Regions from separate parts of the Dietzia sp. CH92 genome, predicted to be linked through region 1. Evidence: riboswitches for the same ligand, from Rfam matches in the RefSeq annotation. Region 1 holds a riboswitch; the other holds the start of a gene.
What was found. A riboswitch is a leader RNA that binds a small molecule or an ion and turns the genes downstream of it on or off. The one in region 1 is predicted to bind cobalamin.

Region 1 (10,275 bases):
TCCGAAGATGCGGGTGGTGGCCCGCCGCGCATCGGCGTGCTCGGCCAGGTCGGCCCGGGTGTGGGCGGCCACGAAGTTCTGCTCGTCCGGCTCGTCGAGTTCGGCGACCATCCGCACGGCGTCGTCGAGCATCGAGATGACGTGCGGGAACGCGTCCCGGAAGAAGCCGGAGATCCGGACCGTCACGTCGATGCGCGGGCGGCCCAGTTCCTCGAGTGGGATCACCTCGAGCCCGTTCACCCGGCGGGAGGCCTCGTCCCATTCCGGGCGCACGCCCAGCAGGGCCAACACCTCGGCGATGTCGTCCCCCGAGGTGCGCATGGCGGAGGTGCCCCACACCGACAGGCCGACCGAGGCCGGGTAGGAGCCGGTCTCCTCCAGGTGCCGCTCCAGCAGGGAGTCGGCCATCGCCTGACCGGTGTCCCAGGCCAGTCGCGAGGGGATGGCGCGCGGGTCCACGGTGTAGAAATTCCGCCCGGTGGGCAGCACGTTGACCAGTCCCCGCAGCGGGGACCCCGACGGCCCGGCCGGGATGAACCCGCCCTCCAGCGCGTGCATCACCGCGTCCAGCTCATCGACAGTGGCGGCCAGGCGCGGCACCACCTCGCGGGCGGCGAAGGTGAGCACCTGCGCCACCTCGTCGTCGTCGCCCCCACCACCGTCGCCACGCTCCCCGGCGTCACCGGGCGCACCGGCGCCCCGCACCTCGGCCACGACCTCGGGCACGGCGGCTACGTCCCAGCCGCGCTCCTCCATGGCCTCAACCAGGCGCCGCGCCAGGTCCTCGACCCGGTCGACCTCCTCGGTGGGCGCGCCCTCGGCCAGGCCCAGCGCGCGGCGCAGGCCCGGCACGGCGCCGGTCTCGCCGCCCCAGATCTGGGTGGCGCGCAGGATCGCCAGCACCAGGTTGACGCGCGCTCGCCCCTCCGGCGCCTGGCCCAGGACGTGCAGGCCGTCGCGGATCTGGACGTCCTTGATCTCGCAGAGCCAGCCGTCGACGTGGAGGAGGAAGTCGTCGAACTCCTCGTCGTCCGGGCGCTGCTCCAGGCCCAGGTCCTCGTGGATGTGCGCGGCCTGCATGAGGGTCCAGATCTGGGCGCGGATGGAGGGCAGCTTGGCCGGGTCCATCGCGGCGATGTTCCCGTACTCGTCGAGCAGCTGCTCGAGCCGGGCGATGTCGCCGTAGGACTCCGCGCGCGCCATGGGCGGCACCAGGTGATCCACGATGATCGCGTGCGCCCGGCGCTTGGCCTGCGCACCCTCGCCCGGGTCGTTGACCAGGAACGGGTAGATCAGCGGCAGATTGGCCAGGGCAGCGTCCGTGCCGCAGTCCGCGGACAGCGCGGCGTTCTTGCCGGGCAGCCACTCGAGCGAGCCGTGCTTGCCCACGTGCACCACGGCGTGCGCGCCGAAGCCGTGCGCGAGCCAGCGGTAGGCGGCCAGGTAGTGGTGGGACGGCGCGAGCTCGGGGTCGTGATAGATCGCCACCGGGTTCTCGCCGAAGCCACGCGGCGGCTGGATGAGCAGCACGACATTGCCCGCGGCAATGGTGGCCAGCACGATCTCGCCGGCGTCGTTGACGAACAGCTGCCCGGGTGCCTCGCCCCAGGCCTCGACCATCTGGTCTCGAAGGTTCGCGGGAAGGTCGGCGGTCCATTCGAGGTAGTCGGCGGTGCTGATGCGGACGTGGCTCTCGGTGAGCTGGGCTCCTGTGAGCCACTCCTCGTCCTGCCCGCCCGCATCGATGAGGGCGTGGATCAGCGCGTCGCCGGCCTCGGAGTCAGTGGCGTAGGCGTGCTCGTCGAGGAACGTCGCGACGGGTCCGTCCGCCGGGCCCAGGTCATAGCCGTCCTCGCGCATGCGGCGCAGGAGGCGGATCGTGGAGACGGGGGTGTCCAGGCCGACAGCGTTCCCGATGCGCGAGTGCTTGGTCGGGTAGGCCGAGAGGACGAGGGCGACCTTGCGCTCCGCCGGCGTGACGTGACGCAGCCGGGCGTGGGCCACGGCGATCCGGGCGACGCGGGCGCAGCGCTCGGGGTCGGCGACGTAGCGGGGCAGGCCGTCCGCGTCGATCTCCTTGAACGAGAACGGCGCGGTGATGATGCGCCCGTCGAACTCCGGGATCGCGATCTGGTTGGCCGAGTCGAGCGGGTTGACGCCGTCGTCGGAGTCCGCCCAGTCCTCGCGGCTCCACGTCAGGCACAGGCCCTGCAGGACGGGGATGTCCAGGGCGGCGATGCGCTCCACGTCCCAGGCCTCGTCGTCGCCGCCCGCGCTCACCGCGCCCGGGGTGGTGCCGCCCGCGGCGAGCACGGTCACGATCAGTGCGTCCAGCGTCCCGAGCGCGTCGAACAGCTCGTCGGGGGCCGAGCGCAGGGAGCCGGCGAAGATCGGTACGCCCACCCCGCCGGCGGCGTCGATCGCGTCGGCCAGCGCGTGCGCGAAGCCGGAGTTCCCGCTCACCTCGTGGGCGCGGTAGTAGAGCACGCCCACGCGGGGGCCGCCGCCCGGCCCGCCCGGCGAGTGGTCGACCTGCGGCGAGCGGTCGGCCTTGCGCGGTAGCTGATCGACCCGCGGCGAGTGGTCGATTTCATTCACGTTCTCCCAGGTCGCGTCCCGGGAATCGCCGCGTTTGTGACCACTCGCCGTGGAGTCGACGCCCGCGCCCACGCCGAGTGCGCCCGGCCGCTCCGGCATCCCCCACACCGGCACGCTCACCGGCGGCTCGAACCCGGCGCCGGTGAGCAGCACGGTGTCGGAGAGGAAGGCGTGCAGCTGCGCGAGGTTCGTGGGCCCGCCCTCGGCGAGGTAGCGGTGGGCCTCGGCGGCGGTCCCGATGGGGACGGTGGACAGCTCCATGAGGTCGGCGTCGGGGGTCTGCTCACCGCCCAGCACCACCACGGGCACGCCCGCGCCCAGGACGGCGGCGAACCCGTCATCCCACGAGCGGCGCGAGCCGAGGATACGCACCACCACCAGGTCGGCGCCGGTGAGCAGCGCGGGTAGGTCGGCCTCGACGTCCAGGCGCGACGGGTTGCCGAGCGTGAACCCGGCGCCGGATTCGCGCGCGGAGAGCAGGTCCGTGTCGGAGGTGGACAGCAGTGCGATGTGGGGCACGTCGGAGCGTGCCGGGGCGTCATCAGGGGACGCCGAACGCCGGTCGGGGCGCATGTTCTTCTCCAAACCCTCGTGGAACATGTCGCCGTGGCCGGTCTCCTGGCTTCCGCATCAACGCCGCGCGACCGACCTTCCCGGGCTCTCGCCCAGTGGCCTCCGCCCCACGCGTGGGACGGACGAGGGTCGCGTGACTCCGCGACTACAGTGGCGAGGGCCGCGCCGGCTTTTCCTCCGGCTTCCCGAACACCACGGCACGGGCGAGCCTATCCGCCCCCGCTGACATCGGACCCGCCAGCCTCTGTCGCCGCGCACGCCTCGCCGCGCACGCCTCGCCGCGCGAGTTCCGGCCGCCCCGGTGCACACTGTCCGGCGTGAGCATCTCCGAACCCCTCCGCCGGACCCGCGGCGACCTGTGCCCGGGAGTGTTGCGGCCGTGGCCGGCCTCCGATGGCGCACTGGTCCGCCTGCGCGTCCCGGGCGGCCGCCTCTCGCCGGCGTCCCTGGCCGCGCTCCACGGGGTCGCCGCGAGATATGGCGACGACGACAACGTGCACCTCACGTCACGCGCGAACCTGCAGCTCCGGGCCCTGCCGATCGGTCCGGACGGGCAGCTCCCCGGTGAGGTGGTGTCGGCGATCGCCGCGACCGGCCTCCTGCCCGCTCCCGGGCACGAGCTGGTGCGGAACGTGATGGTCTCGCCGCTCACGGGGTTGGGCGAGTCGCTCGGCGGGCAGGCCTTAGGCCGGGCGGACCTGCGGCCGGTGACCGATGCCCTGGACGCGAGACTGCTGGCGGATCCGTCGCTGGGCGGGCTGCCGGGGCGGTTCCTGTTCGTGCTGGACGACGGCTCCGGCGACCTCATCGAGCGCTCCTGCGACCTGGGCCTGGTCGCCCTGGATCCCGAGAGCGCGCAGCTGCGGGTGGGTGATCGGTGGTCGGAGGTGGTGCCACTGGCAGGAGCCGCCGACCGTCTGGTCGAGCTGGCCCGCGCGTTCGTGCAGGCTCGCGGTACCGGACCGGACGCGCCGTGGCACGTGCGGGAGCTCCTCGCGCAGGCCGGTGCGGCGGCGAAGGCTGATCCGGCGGCGACCGCCCTGCCCCGGTCGCTGGTCCCGGCCGTCGATCCCGACCCTCGCCTGCCCCGGCCCGCGGATCCGCTGCCGTTCGGGCCGGTCCCCGGTTCGGCGGGCCGGATCGAGCACATCGAGGCACCCGGCGGCGTCCTGACCCCCGCCCTGATCGAGCGACTCACCGCGCCCGGCGTCACCGAGCTCGTCGTCACCCCGTGGCGTGGGGTTCTGGCCGTGCACGCGTAGGCTGCCAGCTGTCCCACGGCGAGGAACCCGGTGAGAGTCCGGGGCGGTTCCGCCACTGTGAGGCCCCTTGAGCGCGAGGGGCCCAGCCAGATACTCACCGGGGATCAGCGCTGCTCATGCCGCAGCGCTGCGACTTCTCACACCGGGGCGAGAACCCCGAGGAGGACCTGATGAGTGCTGCCCCGAGGCCGCCGCGTCGCTACGACTACGTCGACGACGGCCCGGCCATCTACGTCGACTCCTTCGCCACCATCCGCCGCGAGTCCGATCTGTCGCGTGTTCCCGCGGATGCCGAACGGCTCGCGGTGCGGATGATCCACGGCACCGGGCAGACCGACCTCACCGCCGACCTGGAGATTCATCCCCGGCTCGTCTCCGCCGCCCGGGCCGCCCTGAACGCCGGCGCGCCGATTCTCTGCGACGCCCACATGGTGGCCTCCGGCGTCACCCGCGCTCGCTTGCCCCGCGACAACGACGTGGTGTGCACGCTGAGCGAACCCGGTGTGCGCGACCTGGCCACACAGATGGGCACCACCCGCTCCGCCGCCGCCCTGTCGCTGTGGGGCGACCGCCTCGACGGCGCGGTGGTGGCGATCGGCAACGCCCCCACTGCCCTGTTCCACCTGTTGGAGATGCTGCTCGACGGCGCTCCCCGCCCGGCGGCGATCGTCGGCTGCCCGGTCGGCTTCATCGGCGCGGCCGAGTCCAAGGCCGCACTCGCCTCGTTCGCCAGCGACCACGGGATCGACATCCCGTTCGTCACCGTCCACGGCCGGCGCGGCGGCTCGGCGATGACGGCCTCCGCACTCAACGCCCTGGCCCAGGAGCAGGAGTGAGCGGCCGCCTGTACGGGGTGGGCGTGGGCCCCGGCGATCCGGAACTGCTCACCCTCAAGGCCGCCCGGCTGATCGGCGCCGCCGACGTGGTGGCGTTCCACGCCGGCCGCGGCAAGGAGTCCAACGCCCGGCGCATCGCCGCCGACCTCATCCCGGCTGCCGCGATCGAGGAGCGGCTCGAGTACCCGGTCACCACGGGCACCACCGACCACCCCGGCGGCTACGCGGGCGCGATCGCGGACTTCTACGAGCGCAGCGCCACTCGGCTTGCTTCTCACCTGGCCGCCGGCCGCGACGTGGTGCTGCTGTCCGAGGGAGACCCGCTGTTCTACGGCTCCTTCATGTACATGCACGACCGGCTCTCACCCCGCTTCGAGACCGAGATCGTGCCCGGCGTACCGGCCTTCGCCGCCGCGACGGCCACCGCCGCGACTCCCCTGGTTCGGCAGACCGACGTCCTCACGGTCCTGCCCGGCACGCTGCCCGAGCCCGAGCTCGCCCGCCGCTTGGCCGACACCGACGGCGCGATCATCATGAAGCTCGGCCGAAACTTCCCCGCCGTCCGCCGGGCGCTCGAGGCCGCCGGCCGCGTCGACGGGGCGGTGTACGTCGAGCGCGCCTCGATGACCGCCGAGCAGTTCCACGCCGTGGCCGACGTCGACCCGGATTCGGTCCCCTACTTCTCGCTCATCGTGGTCCCCGGCGATTCGCGCCACGAGGACCCGACCGGGCGTCGCGGGGGTCCCTTGTCCAGCACCACCACCGCAATGTCCGCACCCGCCGCGCCCGCCTCATCGACGGCTGACACCGGCCCGGTCGTCCACGTGCTGGGCCTGGGGCCCGGCCCCGACTGCTGGATCACCCCCGAGGTCACCGAGGTGCTGTCGCAGGTCGACCACATCGTCGGCTACGCCCCGTACGTCAACCGCGTCCCCCAGCGAGTCGGCCTCACCCGGCACGCCTCGGGCAACACCGTCGAGGTGGACCGGGCACGGTTCGCCCTCGATCTGGCGCTGGCCGGCGAGCGGGTCGCGGTGGTCTCCGGCGGCGATGCCGGCGTGTTCGGCATGGCCTCGGCCGTGTTCGAGGCCGCCGAGGATCCCGCGTACGCCGAGATCGACATCCGCGTCGCGCCCGGCGTCTCAGCAGTCCAGGCGGTGGCCGCCCGTGCGGGTGCGCCGATCGGCGCCGACTTCGCGGTGGTGAGCCTCTCGGACCGACTCAAGCCGTGGGAGGTCATCGAGCGCCGCCTCGACGCGATCGCTGCTGCGGATCTGGTGCTCGCGATCTACAACCCGGCCTCCCGCTCGCGCACCCACCAGGTGGCCGAGGCCCGCGAGGTACTGCTGCGTCACCGCGATCCCGCCACGCCGGTCGTCGTAGGCCGCGACGTCGGACGGGCCGAGGAGTCGCTCACGGTCACGACGCTCGGCAAGCTCGACTGCGCCTCGATCGACATGAAGTGCCTGCTCCTCGTGGGCGCGTCAGGAACCCGGCTCACCGAATCCGGGCGAGCGTGGAGCCCGAGGTTCGTCCGCGCATGAACTCAGCCCCTGGCCACCCGCCCCAGCCGCACTCCGGCGCCCTCGACGCCGCTGGCCAGCCGGCCGATCGCGACGCAGAGGCGCTGTGGCGCATCCTGACGACCCGTCGGGATCACCGCCACTTTCTCTCCGACCCGGTCCCTCGGGAGACCATCGAGCGACTGCTCGAGGTCTTCGACGTGGCGCCAAGCGTGGGCCTGAGTCAACCGTGGCACGTGACCGTGGTCCAGGACCGAGGGGCACGCGAGGCTATTCACGCGGGATTCCGTGAGGTTCGCGCCGCCGAGTCCCAGCGGTTCGAGGGCGAGCGCCGTCGCCTCTACAATTCGCTCCGCCTCGAGGGAATTCTGGAAGCCCCGGTCGGACTGATCGTCAGCCACCTACCACCCGCCGGCCCCACGCTGGGCACGACCAGCATGCCGACCGCGTCCGAGTACAGCGTGGTCTCGGCCATCACCCTGCTCTGGCTCGCGGTAACCGCCGAGGGCCTGGGCATGGGATGGGTGAGTCTCGTCGACCCCGCCCACCTCAGCGACGCCGTCCCGCTTCCTGCTGGCGCGCGACCGATGGCGTACCTGTGTCTGGGGTATCCCGCGCTGTGTCTAGACGAGCCTTTACTGCAGACCGTCGGCTGGGGCCGCCGCGCGCCCCAGCCCGTCGGCTGGCTGTAGACCGTGAGCCGGGGTGCCGGGGCTTCCGCCGACGGGGCCGGACACCCTGTCGATCTCACCGGCCGCACGCATGGAGCCCCCGCGGGTTCGCTCCACGCATTCGGTCGGGTCAACAATGCACACCGGCTCTTCCGGCACGAAGGGGCCGGCTAGGTCGACCGGGTCGACACCATCGCCTAGGAGATCCGGGTGCGCGATGTGGTGACCGAACGGGCTGCGCCGTGGGGGAGAGTACGCTCGCCCCCACGGTCGCCGCCATGCACGCGTCGAAGGCGACGGTCAAGCCACTCCTCGTTCACTTCTTCGGGTGAACTCGACGTAACTTCGCGGACCGCGGCCGTGGCGCGCGCCCGCGAGCTCGGACCACTGTGAGTGGCGCCTCGTCGTGCGGTCGTCGGCCCTAACCCAGGGCCACGGACATCTCGTTCGGCTCGCCGGGGATCTCGCCGGTGGCGATGACCTCACCTGCGGTGAGATCGACCGCAGACACCGTGTTCTTGGCGGGCTCGCTGACGTAGGCGATGTCCCCGCTCAGCACGATCGACGGGTGCGCGTTCTGCCATTCCGCCGGCCCCTCCCACGGGTCGATCACGTCGTAGCTCTCCGAAATCGCTCCGGTGGCCGGGTCCATGACGTGGATCGCTCCGTCGGTGCCGAGCAGGTAGGCCATGTCGTTCGGCCCCCGCACGACGCCGCGCCAGGTGTACTCGATCCCGTCCGGAAGTTCCACGACCTCGTGGGTGCGTGCCTCGGTGTCGATGAGCGCGACCATGCTGAGTAGAACGCCCTCGGCGTCAGGGTCGGTCTTGTAGTCACCCACCACGAGCGGGCTGTCCTCGGTGACGTACGCGTTGCCCATCCGGCCGTACTCGTCCGCGGCGTCGAGCTTCTCGAACTCGCCGCCGTGGAAGATCAGGGCGCCGTCCTCGCAACCGAAGATCACCGTCTCGTCGGCAGCTGTGCCCTCGCCGTGGATGGCAGGGCAGTCCTCGTTGCGGGCGATCTCTTCGCCGTCTGCATTGATGGCCCGGGCGCCGGTGCGGCCGTCATCGTTGCCGATGGTGGTGAGGAAGGTGCCGTCGGTCAGCACAATGGACACACCGTGATGCGCCTCCTCGCCGGGGACGGTCTCGAACTCGGGGAGCTCCCCGCCGGCCTCGCGGAGCGCTTCGGTGTCAATGACGAAGGTGTCGCTGGTCCCGTCGTCGTACAGGACCGTCTTTCCCGCGTGGCGGACGACGTGTGCCGGGGTCTCGGCCTCGATGACGAGGTCGGTGAGCGCCGGTTCCGAGGTGTCGAGCACCTGGAAGCCCTCGGACATCGTCACCAGGACGGTCTGGCCATCGCCGAACGCGTTCAGTCGGGTGAACTCCTCGGACTCGAACTCGTCGATCACCTCGAGGGTCTCGCCGTCGAGTACGGCGATGCCGTTCTCGTAGGACACGACGAGCCGGCTCTCGGCGCTGCCGCCCGCCGCGGTCGCGGAGGTGGTAGTGGTGGTGGCCGCGGCCGTGTTCTGCGCTTCGGCGTCGTCTACGCCAGCGTCGCCGCCATTGCCGCATGCGGTGGCGAGCAGCGCGGCGGTCGCGAGAGTCGCGACCGCTCCGATCCCGCGGGTGCGTGGTGTGCTCATCAGTCGTCCTTCTTCTCGTGGGTGGTCAGGTGGAGAGCCCGTCGACGATGCGCTCGGTGTTCTCGCGCATCATCTCGAGGTAGCTGGGGGCGCCCTGTCCCGGTTCGGTCAGCGACTCGGTGAACAACTCGATCACCCGGACGTCGATCCCGGCCTCACTCGCGAGCACCTGCACCAGACGGTCGGGCTGGGAGGATTCGGCGAAAATTGAGGGAACTCCGGCTTCGGTGATCGCAGCCGCGAGGTCGTTCAGGTCGGATGCACTTGGGGAGGCGAGGGTGGTACCGCCGGGGATGGCCGCGCCGAGGACGCGGAAGTCGAAACGCTCGGCGAGGTAACCAAAGACGTGGTGGTTGGTGACGAGGGTGCGGTCGTCGTCCGGGATGGCGACGAACGCGGCGGACATCTCCTCGCCGAGCGCGATGAGCTCGTCACGGTACTGGTCGGCGCTGGCTTCGACCGCATCGCGGTTGATGCCCTCGACGGTGAGCAGCTCGGCTTCTAGGGCGTCGACCACGTCGATCACGCGCTCCGGATCTGTCCAGAAGTGCGGGTCGGGAGTGCCGCCCGCATCCCCGTCCGAGTAGTCGATGACTTCGATCTGATTCCCGGCGACGAACATCGGCACGCCGGTGCCGGCCACCCGGTCGAGGTGCTGCTGCAACCCCTCCTCGAGCCCCAGCCCGTTCGATACCACGAGGTCGGCGCGGTCCATCAGGATCGCTTCCCGGGCGGAGATCTCAAACGAGTGGGGGTCGGCGTTGCGCTTCATCAACGTCGTGACGCCAGCCGCCTCCCCCACCACGTTCTCCACCACATCGCCCAGGATGTTGGTCGTCACCACGATGTTCGGCACGTCATCCACGCCGCCGCCTGCGGCCGAACACCCGGCCACGGCCAGGGCGGCGATGACGACGGCCGCGGACAAACCGGTCCGGCGCCTCATCGCCCGGTCTCCGCGTAGAAGTCGGGGGTTGTCGGGGTCTTTAGGCTGCGGGCGATCCGGGCGTCACCGCGGTAGTCGATCTCATGGACCACACCCTTGACGGGGTCGTTGAGGTAGGCGCGTTCTCGGTCGACGATGAGGTCCACCCCTGAAAGGAGCTCCGGGCTCGAGACCGCCTCGGCGAGCACTTCCTCCGTCGACGCGATCTGCGT
Region 2 (10,275 bases), 140 kb from region 1:
CGGCGTCACCCCGATCTACGAGGACATCTCCGAGCGTCTCGCCCAGGTGCTCCTGCCGTACATCGGCATCGTCCTGGCGCTGGCGTTCATCCTGCTCATGCTCGTGTTCCGCTCGATCTGGGTGCCGCTCATCGCCGCGCTGGGCTTCGGCCTGTCGGTGGCGGCCACGTTCGGTCTCACCGTGGCGCTGTGGCAGGAGGGCTGGGGCGGCATCGTCTCCGACCCGCAGCCGATCATCAGCTTCCTGCCGATCATCCTCATCGGCATCGTGTTCGGCCTCGCGATGGACTACCAGGTCTTCCTCGTCACCCGCATGCGCGAGGGCTGGGTCCACGGCAAGACCGCGCAGAACGCCGTGGCCAACGGCTTCAAGCACGGCGCCCGCGTGGTCACCGCGGCGGCGCTCATCATGACCGCCGTGTTCGCGGCCTTCATGACGATCGACGAGCAGTTCATCAAGGTGATGGGCTTCGCGTTGGCGGTGGCGGTGGTGTTCGACGCGTTCGTGGTGCGCATGACGATCATCCCGGCCGTGATGTTCCTGCTCGGGGAGAACGCGTGGAAGATCCCGCGCTGGCTGGACCGGATCCTGCCCTCGGTGGACGTCGAGGGGTCGGCGTTGGAGGGGCTCGAGGAGGCGGGCCCCCGCGATGCGGGAGACCGTGCCGGATCGGGCGACGACGACGAGGTGGTCCACGCCGACACGGTGGCCGCGGGCCGGTCCACGAGGTCCGATGGCTAGCCTGCGCGAGCGGAAGAAGGCCGACACCCGGACCCGCCTCTCGGCGGCCGCAGTGGAACTGCTGGTCGCCGAGGGCGCGGAGGGGGCCACGGTCTCGGCGATCGCCGGGCGGGCCGGGGTGTCGACCCGCACCTTCCACAACTACTTCGCGCACCGCGAGGACGCGTTCGTGCACTTCCTGCGGGAGCAGATCGCCGAGTTCGTGCGGCAGGTGGACCAGGCGCGTCCGGAGCTGACCCCCGTGGACATCTTCCGGACGATGTTCCGGGAGCTGTACGGTCGCTCGGCGGATGACATCGAGGCCGCCGAGAACCTGCTCGTGGCCGGGGAGCAGATCGGCATCATGCTCTCCAGCGAGGCCCGATCGTGCCTTGCCGAGCAGATCCTCGACCCGCTGTACGAGGCGATCGGCCGCCGGGAGCCGCAGCTGAGCGGATTCCGCGTCCGGGTGCTGGTGGACCTGAGCCTGGCCGCCGGTGCCTCGGTGCTGCGGCACCGCCCGCGCGGCGGCGAGCAGGACGCGACGCACGGTCGCGCGGGTTACCTCGACGAGGCGTTCGACCTGCTCGAGCGCGGCGCCGCCGACCTGCTGCGGGGCGACTGACCGTGCCGGGCGCGCGGGGGTAGGTAGCCGCACGCCAACATGGCGTCTCGCGCGCACCGCGGGGGGTGCGAGACGCCATCCCCGGGAGCGGCTGCGGACTCGACGTACGTCCGCGCGGGTAGGTTCGTCACCGATGAGTCCGAAGAGCCCCGCGACCCCGAAGCGTCCCGCCGCCGAGTACGTGACCGGTCCGGTGACCCGCGGCCTGCGGCTCGTCTCGCTGGCCGCGATCGTGGCGGTGAGCGCCTACCTCCTCGTCCGGTACCCCACCCTGCCCGAGACGGTGCCGATCCACTTCACCTTCCGCGGGGAGGCCGACGGGTTCGGCGCCAGGTCCAGCCTGCTGTGGCTGGCCGGCGTCATGCTCGCGATGGGCTCCCTCATCGCGTGGCTGTCCACCAGGCCCCGGGTGCTCAACTACCCGGGCGAGGTCACCGAGGCCAACGCCCAGCGCCTCTACCGCGAGGGCGAACGGATGATGGTGTGGGTGCTGGCCGGGGTGGCGGTCGTCTACCTCGGGATCGTGCTGCAGACCTTCGCGGACGCCGGCTCGGCTGTCCTCGTCGCGGGGTTGGCCGCTCTGATGGCGTCGACACTCGCCGGCCTGGTGCGGATGGTCATCGCGGAGACCCCGAACTAGGACCGGGCCCGGAGGTCGACCACCTCGCCGTCGACCCCGGCCCGGGCGCCGAGTCCGCGCAGGCGCGGGGCCAGGACGTCGGGCGGCGGGTTGTGGTGCCCCAGGTGGACGGCCACCACCTCGGTGTCCTCGACCACCGCACCCGCCTCGCGAAGCCGCGCGAGCATGTCGGCGAACCGGGACAGACCCAGGTGCGCGGGGGAGAGCTCCTCCCGGTCGCCGAGGGTCTCCTCGAGGAACACCGCGTCGTACCGGGCGTCGCGTACCGCCGCGAACCAGTCGTCCTCCCACGGCCCGGTGTCGGTGGCCCAGAGGATGCGCACGCCGTCGGGGCCGGTGAGGTCGTAGAGGACGGCGTCGCCGTCGCGGAAGACCCGGTGCCGGGCCGGCAGCACCCGGACGTCGTAGCGGCCCACGGTGAGGCGGTCCCCCGCACGGACCGGGACGAAGCGCACCGGAACGTCCGGACCGACCCACGGGCGACACACGTCGAGTGCATCGGCGGGGCCGAGGACCTCCAGCTCGCCGGCCTCCGGGACCCACGAGCGGTAGAGCAGCGCCTGGGGGCCGAGATGATCGGCGTGGGCGTGGGTGATCAGCAGATGCCCGACCGACGCCAGGGTGCGCCCGAGCCGTACCGCCGCGCCCGGGGCCTCCGGTCCGCAGTCGATCAGCATGTCGTCGTCGACCATCGCGGAGGTCTGGCCCCGCACCACGTCGAGTCGGCGTGCCGCGCCGCACGAGTCGCACCGGCAGAACGGGTTGGGCCAGCCGTCGGCCGCGCCCGTGCCCAGCAGCACGACCTCCATCAGGGCGCGCCCGCCCCGCGCGTCGAGCCGTCCGCCCGCGAGCCGCCCGGCCCGCGCCGGGGCAGCACCGCCGGGCCGTCGGGCCGCGCCAGGACCTCCACGCGCGCCCCGTACACCTGCGCCACCCGCTCGGCGGTGAGCACCTCGGCCGGCGGGCCGTCGGCCACCACCCGCCCGCCGTCGAGCAGGACCAGTCGCTCGCCGTAGTGCGCGGCCGAGGTGAGGTCGTGCATCGCCGCCACCACCGTCAGCCCGCTCTCGCGGCGCATCGAGTCCACCAGGTCCAGCACCTGCTGCTGGTGGCCGATGTCCAGGGCGCTGGTCGGCTCGTCGAGCAGCAACACCCGCGGCTCCTGCGCCAGGGACCGGGCCAGGACCACCCGCTGCAGCTCGCCGCCGGACAGCGTGGTGGCGGTGCGGGCGGCCAGATCGTGCAGGTCCAGGCGGTCGATCACCCGGTCCACGACCTCGTGGTCGTGGGCGGTCTCCGTGCCGAAGCGGGAGATGTGCGGCGTGCGGCCGAGGCGGATGAGCTCGCGGGCGGTGACCCCCTCGGGGACCACCGGGCGCTGGGGCATCATCGCCACCGTGCGGGCGACCCGGCGGCGCCCCGCCCGGCGCGGCGCGAACCCGTCCACCTCGACCCGCCCCGACGCGGGGATGAGGCCGGCCAGGGCGAACAGCAACGTCGTCTTGCCGGAGCCGTTGGGGCCGACCAGCGACACCCAGGACCCGGCGGGCACCGACAGGTCGATGCCGTGCAGCACCGGCGCGCGGTCGCGCGCGACGTGCAGGTCGCGGCAGGCCAAGGCGGGGTGGCGCGGCGTGGTCGGGTCCGAGGGGGCCCGGCGAACGGGGTCGGTCGGGCTCATATCTGCCCCCGACTGCGACGCAGGACCACCAGGAAGAACGGGGCGCCGATCGCGGCGGTGACCACGCCGATCGGCAGCTCGGCCGGGCTCATGGCGGTACGGGCCACGACGTCGGCCAGGACGAGGAACGTCGCGCCCACCAGCAGGGACGTGGGTAGCAACAGCCGGTGCCCGGGCCCGATGAGCATCCGCACGGCGTGCGGGATGACGATGCCCACGAACCCGATGAGGCCCGAGACCGACACGACCGCCGCCGTGCCGAGGGTGGCCACGCTGATGAGGATGAGCCGCACGCGCGCCGGGGCGATGCCCAGGGTGGCGGCCTCGACGTCGCCGACCGCCATGACGTCGAGCATCCGGCGGAACAGGGCGATCACGGCCACCGAGACCAGCACGTACGGCAGCACGGTCTGCACGTCGGTCCACCCGCTCGTGGTGAGGCGGCCGAGCATCCACGAGTACACCTGCCGCAGCGTCTCGTCGTGACGCTGCATGAAGAACGTCTGGATGGCGCTGGCGAACGCGGCCACCGCGACGCCGGCGAGGATGATGACGACCTCGCTGCGCCCGCCGCCCACGCTGCGCCCCAGCGCGTACGTGGCCATCACCGCGATCATGCCGCCGGCGAACGCGGCGGGCGGCACGAGTCCCGAGCCCGCCGCCCCGCCCACCACGATCGCCAGGGTCGCGCCGAGCCCGGCGCCGCTGGACACGCCCAGCAGGTACGGGTCGGCGAGCGGATTACGGAAGACGCCCTGGTAGGTGGCACCGGCGATCGCGAGCGTCGCACCGACGATCGCCCCCAGCACCACGCGCGGGATCCGGATCTCCCACAGGATCACCTGCTGGCGCTCGGTGAGCCCGGAGTCCACTGCGACCAGCGGCAGACGGTCGACGAGGTCGAGCAGCACCCCGCCCGCGGTGAGCCCGGCCGGACCGATCAGAGTGCCGAGCAGCATCGCCGCGCCGAAGAGCAGCGTCGCCCCGCCCAGCACGAGGGCGTGGCGGGGCGACGGGCGGGTCATGACGCGGGCTGGGTGGCGGGGATCTGCGCGACGATCGCGGCGACCTCGCGCATGAAGTCCACGACGCGCGGGCCCCAGCGGCTGGCCAGGTCCTCGTCCACCACGTGGACGCGGCCCTCGCGCACGGCGGTGAGCCCGCCCCAGCCGGGCCGCTGCGCGACGGTCTCGGCGGTGACGCCGCAGCACTGCCCGTCGGCGAGGAACACCAGGTCCGGGTCGGCCTCGAGGATGAGCTCCTCGGACAGCTGCGGGTAGGTGTCGTCGCCGGTGGCGATCGAGGTCAGGCCGAGCAGGGAGTACACCTCGCCGATGTACGTGTCGTCGGTGACCGTGTAGTACGTGTCGTCCAGCTCGTGGAAGTACGTCAGCGGCGTCTCGCGCTGCGGCACGGACGCGACGATCTCGTCGATCTCACCCTGCATCTTCGACACCAGCTCGGCGGCCTCGCCGATGTTGCCGGTGGCCGCGCCGACCTGCTCGAGCTGGGTGTACGTCTCGTCGAGGGTCTGGGCGGCCGACAGCTGCAGCACCTCGACGCCCGAGCGCTCGAGCCCGGCCACGACGTCGGCGTTGTCGTCGGTCAGCACCACGAGGTCGGGGCCGTAGCCCAGGATCGCCTCGAGGTTGGGCGTGTAGCCGGACAGGTCGGTGACCGGGGCGCCCTCGGGGAAGTCCGAGCGCTCGTCCACCGCCACCACCTGGTCGCCCGCGCCCACGGCGTAGAGCATCTCGGTGGTGGTGGGGCTCAGGGACACGATGGCCTGCGGCTCGCCGGCCGCCGCGCCGGTCTGGTCGGCGGGGGCGGCGTCCTCGCCGTCGGCGCCGCCGCACGCGGTGGCGACGAGCGCCAGCGCGGCCAGGGGCGCGATGAGCAGGGAGCGGGCGCGTCGGGCGCGCGGGCCGTGGTGTGGGCTGGGGTGGTGCACGGCATCCTCCGTGATCCGGAGGACGAGAACAGCTCGGGCCGCGGCGCGGGGCCGCTGCACGCAACCGTCCTTCGTCCGAGGTCGATTCGTACTCGCGCCGAGGATCCGGCCGACCTGGCTTGCCCGTGTGGGGGACGGGATCACAGTTGCGGGACAGCGTCGGATTCCCACCGACTTCCGCCGAGCACCTCGGTCGCCCGGCGCGGGGCCGGACCCCTCGAGGGTAGCCGAGCGGCCGCGACGGGCAGAAGTGGCCGCGTCACCCGCCCAGCACGACCCCCTCGCGCCGGGGATCGGCACCGCCGACCAGGGTGCCGTCGGACTGGCGCAGGATCGCCGAGAGCCCCGAGGACTGCTCCTCGGTGGAGATCTCGTGGCCGCGCTCGGTGAGCCACCGGGTCAGCTCGGAGTCGTCGGTCACCGCCGGGTGCTCGCCGCCGATCGCGGTCTCGGGGGAGTTGATCGCCCCGAACGACGGGGAGCCCACGGCCTGCTGCGGGTCGAGCTCCCAGTCGAGCATCCCGACGAGGGTCTTGACGACGAACTGGATGATCCGCGAGCCGCCGGGCGAGCCGACGACCGCGCGCAGCTCGCCGCGCGCGAGGGGCGTGCCGTCGAACACCAGCGTCGGGGCCATGGACGAGCGGGGTCGCTTGCCGGGTTGGACGCGGTTGGCCTGCAGTTCCCCGCTCTCGTCGCGGGGTTCGGCGGCGAAGTCGGTGAGCTGGTTGTTGAGCAGGAAGCCCTCGACCATCTGGAATGAGCCGAAGGCGGACTCGATGGTGGTGGTGAGGGCGGCGGCGTTGCCCTCGGCGTCGATGATGCTGATGTGGGTGGTGCCGTGTTCGGGGCCGGTGAACACGCCGCGGGCGTCGAAGGCGAACTCGCCGGGTTCGGCCTCGCCCATGGACCGTTCGGTGTCGATGAGACCGGCGCGGTCGGCGAGATAACCGGGCCGCAGCAGGGTCATGGCCGAGCCCAGCGGCGGCGGCACGAAGCGGGGGTCGGCGATGTAGACGTCGCGGTCGGCGTAGGCGAGCCGCTGGGCCTCGGTGACCAGGTGCACGGCCTCGGGGGCGGGCAGGCCACCGTCGGGCCCCACGTCGACCGGCGGGTACGCGGCGAGGTCGTACTCGGCGAGCATGGCGAGGGTGGAGGCCACCGCGGTGCCGCCGGAGGACGGCGGCGCCATGCCGCACACCGCGTGGTCGCGGTAGGGACTGCACACGGGGTCGCGTTCCACGGCCTCGTAGCCGGCGAGGTCGTCGAGCGTCATGGCGCCGGGGGTGATGCCCTCGCGGGCGGTGCTGACCTGCTCGACGATCGCCTCGGCGATCGCGCCGGTGTAGAAGGCGTCGGCGCCCTCGGTGGCGATGGCGGCCAGGGTCTTGGCGTAGGCGGGGTTGGTCAGGCGGGTCCCGGCGGGTTTGCCGGCGTCGCCGTCGAGGAAGTAGGTGGCGGCGTCGGGGTCGCGGGCGAGGTCCTCGGCGGAGGCGGCGATGGACTCGGCCAGGCGGGGGCTGATGTCGAAGCCCTCGTCGGCGAGCCGGGCCGCCGGGTCGAAGAGCTCGCCCCACTCGCGGGCGCCGTGCTCGGTGTGCGCGGTCTCGAGGAGGCGGAGGATGCCGGGGACGCCGACGGACCGGCCGCTGCGCCGCGCGTCGGGCTGCGGTTCGCCTGTGTCCTCGGGGGAGATGTGGCGGAGGTAGTCGGCGGTGGCGGCGGCGGGCGCGGTCTCGCGTCCGTCGTAGGTCTGGACCTGCCGCAGGTCGGCGTCGTAATGGACGAGGAATCCGCCGCCGCCGAGCCCGGAGGACTGGGGTTCGACGAGCCCGAGGACGGCCTGGGCGGTGACGAGGGCGTCGGCGGCGGTGCCGCCGTCGGCGAGGACCTCGCACGCGGCCAGGGTGGACAGCGGGTGTGCGGTGGAGACCGAGTACGACGCGGTGGCCACGGGTCGCATCCCGGTGCGGTACCCGGTCGCGACCTCGGGGTTGAGGGAGATCGGGCCCTCGGGTGCGGCTCCGTCGGCGGTGCGGGCGACGGGCGTGCCGCCGCCGTCCTGGGCGCACGGGGCGGTGTCCTGGACGGGGAGGGGTTCGCCGCCGAGCGCACCCGGGCGCGCGGAGGTGGGACGGTCCGGGGGCGACGACGAGGTGGGCGCGGCCTCCTGCTCGGCGCCTCCGGGGTCGGACGAGCAGGCCGACAGCGCGAGGACGGGCGCGAGTCCCAGGGCGAGGACCGCGCGTGCGATCCGTCGGGAAGTCCGAGAGTGCATGGCGGGCCGCCTTCCGGAGCCGGGTACCTCCTCCCAGGGTGCTCCGGCGGCGCGCGGCGCGGGCGGTTTCGGTCAGGATGGTCGGGAACGGCGCGCAGGAGGGTGACGCCGAGCGCAGGGAGGTAGGACGGGATGACGACGACGAGCGGCGCGGCAGCGGGGCCGGCGGGCGGGGACCTGCGGGCGCAGGGGTTCGCGACCAGACGTGAGGTGATGGGCGACGACTTCGTCGACCGGGCCATGGGTCGGGCCGCCGGGACGGCGTCGGAGGCCCTCCAACACGTGGTGACGGAGAACGTGTGGGGCAACATCTGGGACCGGCCGGGGCTGGGTCGGCGGGATCGCAGCCTGCTCAACATCGGGATGTTGGTGGCGCTGCGGGCGAACGCCGAACTGGCCGGGCATGTGCGCGGCGGGCTGACCAACGGGTTGACCCGCGAGGAGATCGCCGAGGCGGTCATCCACGCCTCGGGCTACTGCGGGGCACCCGCCGCGCTGTCGGCGATGAAGACGATCCAGGAGGTGTTCGACGCCCTCGACGCCGAGCCCTCGCAGGGGTGACCCGCGTGTGTGCGGTGCCCCCGTACACGGTCGCGGTCGATTCCCCCGTGAGCGGGTGGGGTGGCGGTTCCCGCGGGTAGTCTCGCCGCTGAGAGTGACCTGCGGCATATCCACGTTCCCGGCAGGTCATGCCCCGCGAGTAAGGAGCCCCTCCCATGCGCAGCACGATGATGCCGGAGCAGCTGACCATCAGCACGATCCTCCAGTACGGCGCGACGGTCCACAAGGACGCGGTCGTCACCACGTGGACCGGTGAGGAGCCGCGGCGGGTCTCCTTCGGGGAGATGGGTGGGCGGGCCGCGCAGCTGGCCAACGCCCTGCGCTCGCTCGGGATCGACTCGGACCAGCGGGTCGCCACCTTCCAGTGGAACAACGGCGAGCACATGGAGGCCTACCTGGCCATCCCGTCGATGGGGGCCGTGCTGCACCCGCTCAACATCCGGCTGTTCCCGGACCAGCTGGAGTTCGTGGCCAACCACGCCGAGGACAAGGTCGTGATCGTCGACCCCAGCCTGATCCCGCTGCTGCAGCCGCTGCTCCCGCGGTTCTCCACGGTCGAGCACGTCATCGTCACCGGGGGCGCCGCCGACACGCTCGAGGCGCCGGAGGGGATGCAGGTCCACGACTACGACGCGCTGCTCGCCGCGCAGCCGACCGAGTTCGACTGGCCGGAGGTGGACGAGAACTCGGCCGCCGCCATGTGTTACACCTCGGGCACCACGGGTGACCCGAAGGGCGTGGTCTACTCGCACCGGTCGATCTACCTGCACTCCATGCAGGTGTGCATGTCGGACGGGATGAACATCTCGTTGGACGACAACGTGCTGGCGATCGTGCCGATGTTCCACGCCATGTCGTGGGGCCTGCCGTACGCCGCGTTCCTGGTCGGCGCCTCGCTGCTCATGCCGGAGCGCTTCCTCCAGCCCGAGCCGCTCGCCGCGATGATCGCCGCCGAGCGTCCGACCCTGGCGGCCGCGGTGCCGACCATCTGGATGGCCGTCGACGCGTACTCGGTGGACCATCCCGTCGACATGTCGAGCTTCCGCGCGGTCGTGGTGGGTGGCAGCTCCTGCCCGCCGGAGCTGATCCGCAAGTTCAAGGACAACTACGGGATCAACATCATCCACGCCTGGGGGATGACCGAGACCTCGCCCATCGGCACCCTCTCGCGGCCCGCGGCCTCCCTGCCGGAGGAGCGGCAGTTCGAACTGCGCAAGACCCAGGGCCGGTTCCTGGCCGGGGTCAAGGCGCGGATCGTCGACGACGCGGGCAACGAGCTGCCCTGGGACGGGGAGTCCGTGGGCGAGCTGCAGGTCCGCGGGCCGTGGATCACCGGCAGCTACTACAAGGTCGACCAGTCCGACGCGTTCGACGACGGCTGGCTGCGCACCGGCGACGTCGGCTACGTGTTGCCCGAGGGCTTCCTGCAGCTGACCGACCGCGCCAAGGACATCATCAAGTCGGGCGGCGAGTGGATCTCCTCGGTGGAGGTGGAGAACTACCTGCTCGAGCACCCGGCCGTGGCCGAGGCGGCGGTCGTCGGCGTGCCGGATCCCAAGTGGGACGAGCGCCCGCTGGCGACGATCGTCGTCAAGGAGGGCCTCCCCGACCCGGATGTCGAGGAGCTGCGCGCCCACCTGGCCGAGCGGATGGCCAAGTGGCAGGTGCCGGAGCGCTTCGCCTTTGTCGACGAGATCCCCAAGACCTCGGTCGGCAAGCTGGACAAGAAGCGCATCCGCGCCTCGCACTCGGAGGGTGAGCTCGAGGTCATCAACGCCCTCGACAGCTGACCGCACCCCGCCGCCCGGGTCGCCGGGC

Region 2: it holds a riboswitch for cobalamin, as region 1 does, so the genes downstream of both, RWK90_RS07180 (ABC transporter substrate-binding protein) here and RWK90_RS07820 (precorrin-8X methylmutase) in region 1, are expected to answer to the same signal.

The regions. Positions count from the first base shown of each region.
Region 1 covers NZ_JAVHXC010000003.1:290,376-300,650, forward strand. The annotation lists gene cobN (cobaltochelatase subunit CobN) at 1-3,198, opposite strand, end outside; cobalamin riboswitch at 3,189-3,383, opposite strand; gene RWK90_RS07815 (nitrite reductase) at 3,489-4,433, shown strand; cobalamin riboswitch at 4,415-4,550, shown strand; gene RWK90_RS07820 (precorrin-8X methylmutase) at 4,604-5,269, shown strand; gene RWK90_RS07825 (precorrin-2 C(20)-methyltransferase) at 5,266-6,813, shown strand; gene bluB (5,6-dimethylbenzimidazole synthase) at 6,810-7,484, shown strand; gene aztD (zinc metallochaperone AztD) at 7,885-9,117, opposite strand; gene aztC (zinc ABC transporter substrate-binding protein AztC) at 9,143-10,063, opposite strand; gene RWK90_RS07845 (ABC transporter) at 10,060-10,275, opposite strand, start outside.
Region 2 covers NZ_JAVHXC010000003.1:154,896-165,170, reverse strand. The annotation lists gene RWK90_RS07210 (MMPL family transporter) at 1-742, shown strand, start outside; gene RWK90_RS07205 (TetR/AcrR family transcriptional regulator) at 735-1,346, shown strand; gene RWK90_RS07200 (DUF1648 domain-containing protein) at 1,480-1,986, shown strand; gene RWK90_RS07195 (MBL fold metallo-hydrolase) at 1,983-2,795, opposite strand; gene RWK90_RS07190 (ABC transporter ATP-binding protein) at 2,795-3,667, opposite strand; gene RWK90_RS07185 (iron ABC transporter permease) at 3,664-4,692, opposite strand; gene RWK90_RS07180 (ABC transporter substrate-binding protein) at 4,689-5,618, opposite strand; cobalamin riboswitch at 5,708-5,846, opposite strand; gene ggt (gamma-glutamyltransferase) at 5,878-7,896, opposite strand; gene RWK90_RS07170 (carboxymuconolactone decarboxylase family protein) at 8,029-8,457, shown strand; gene RWK90_RS07165 (long-chain fatty acid--CoA ligase) at 8,613-10,247, shown strand.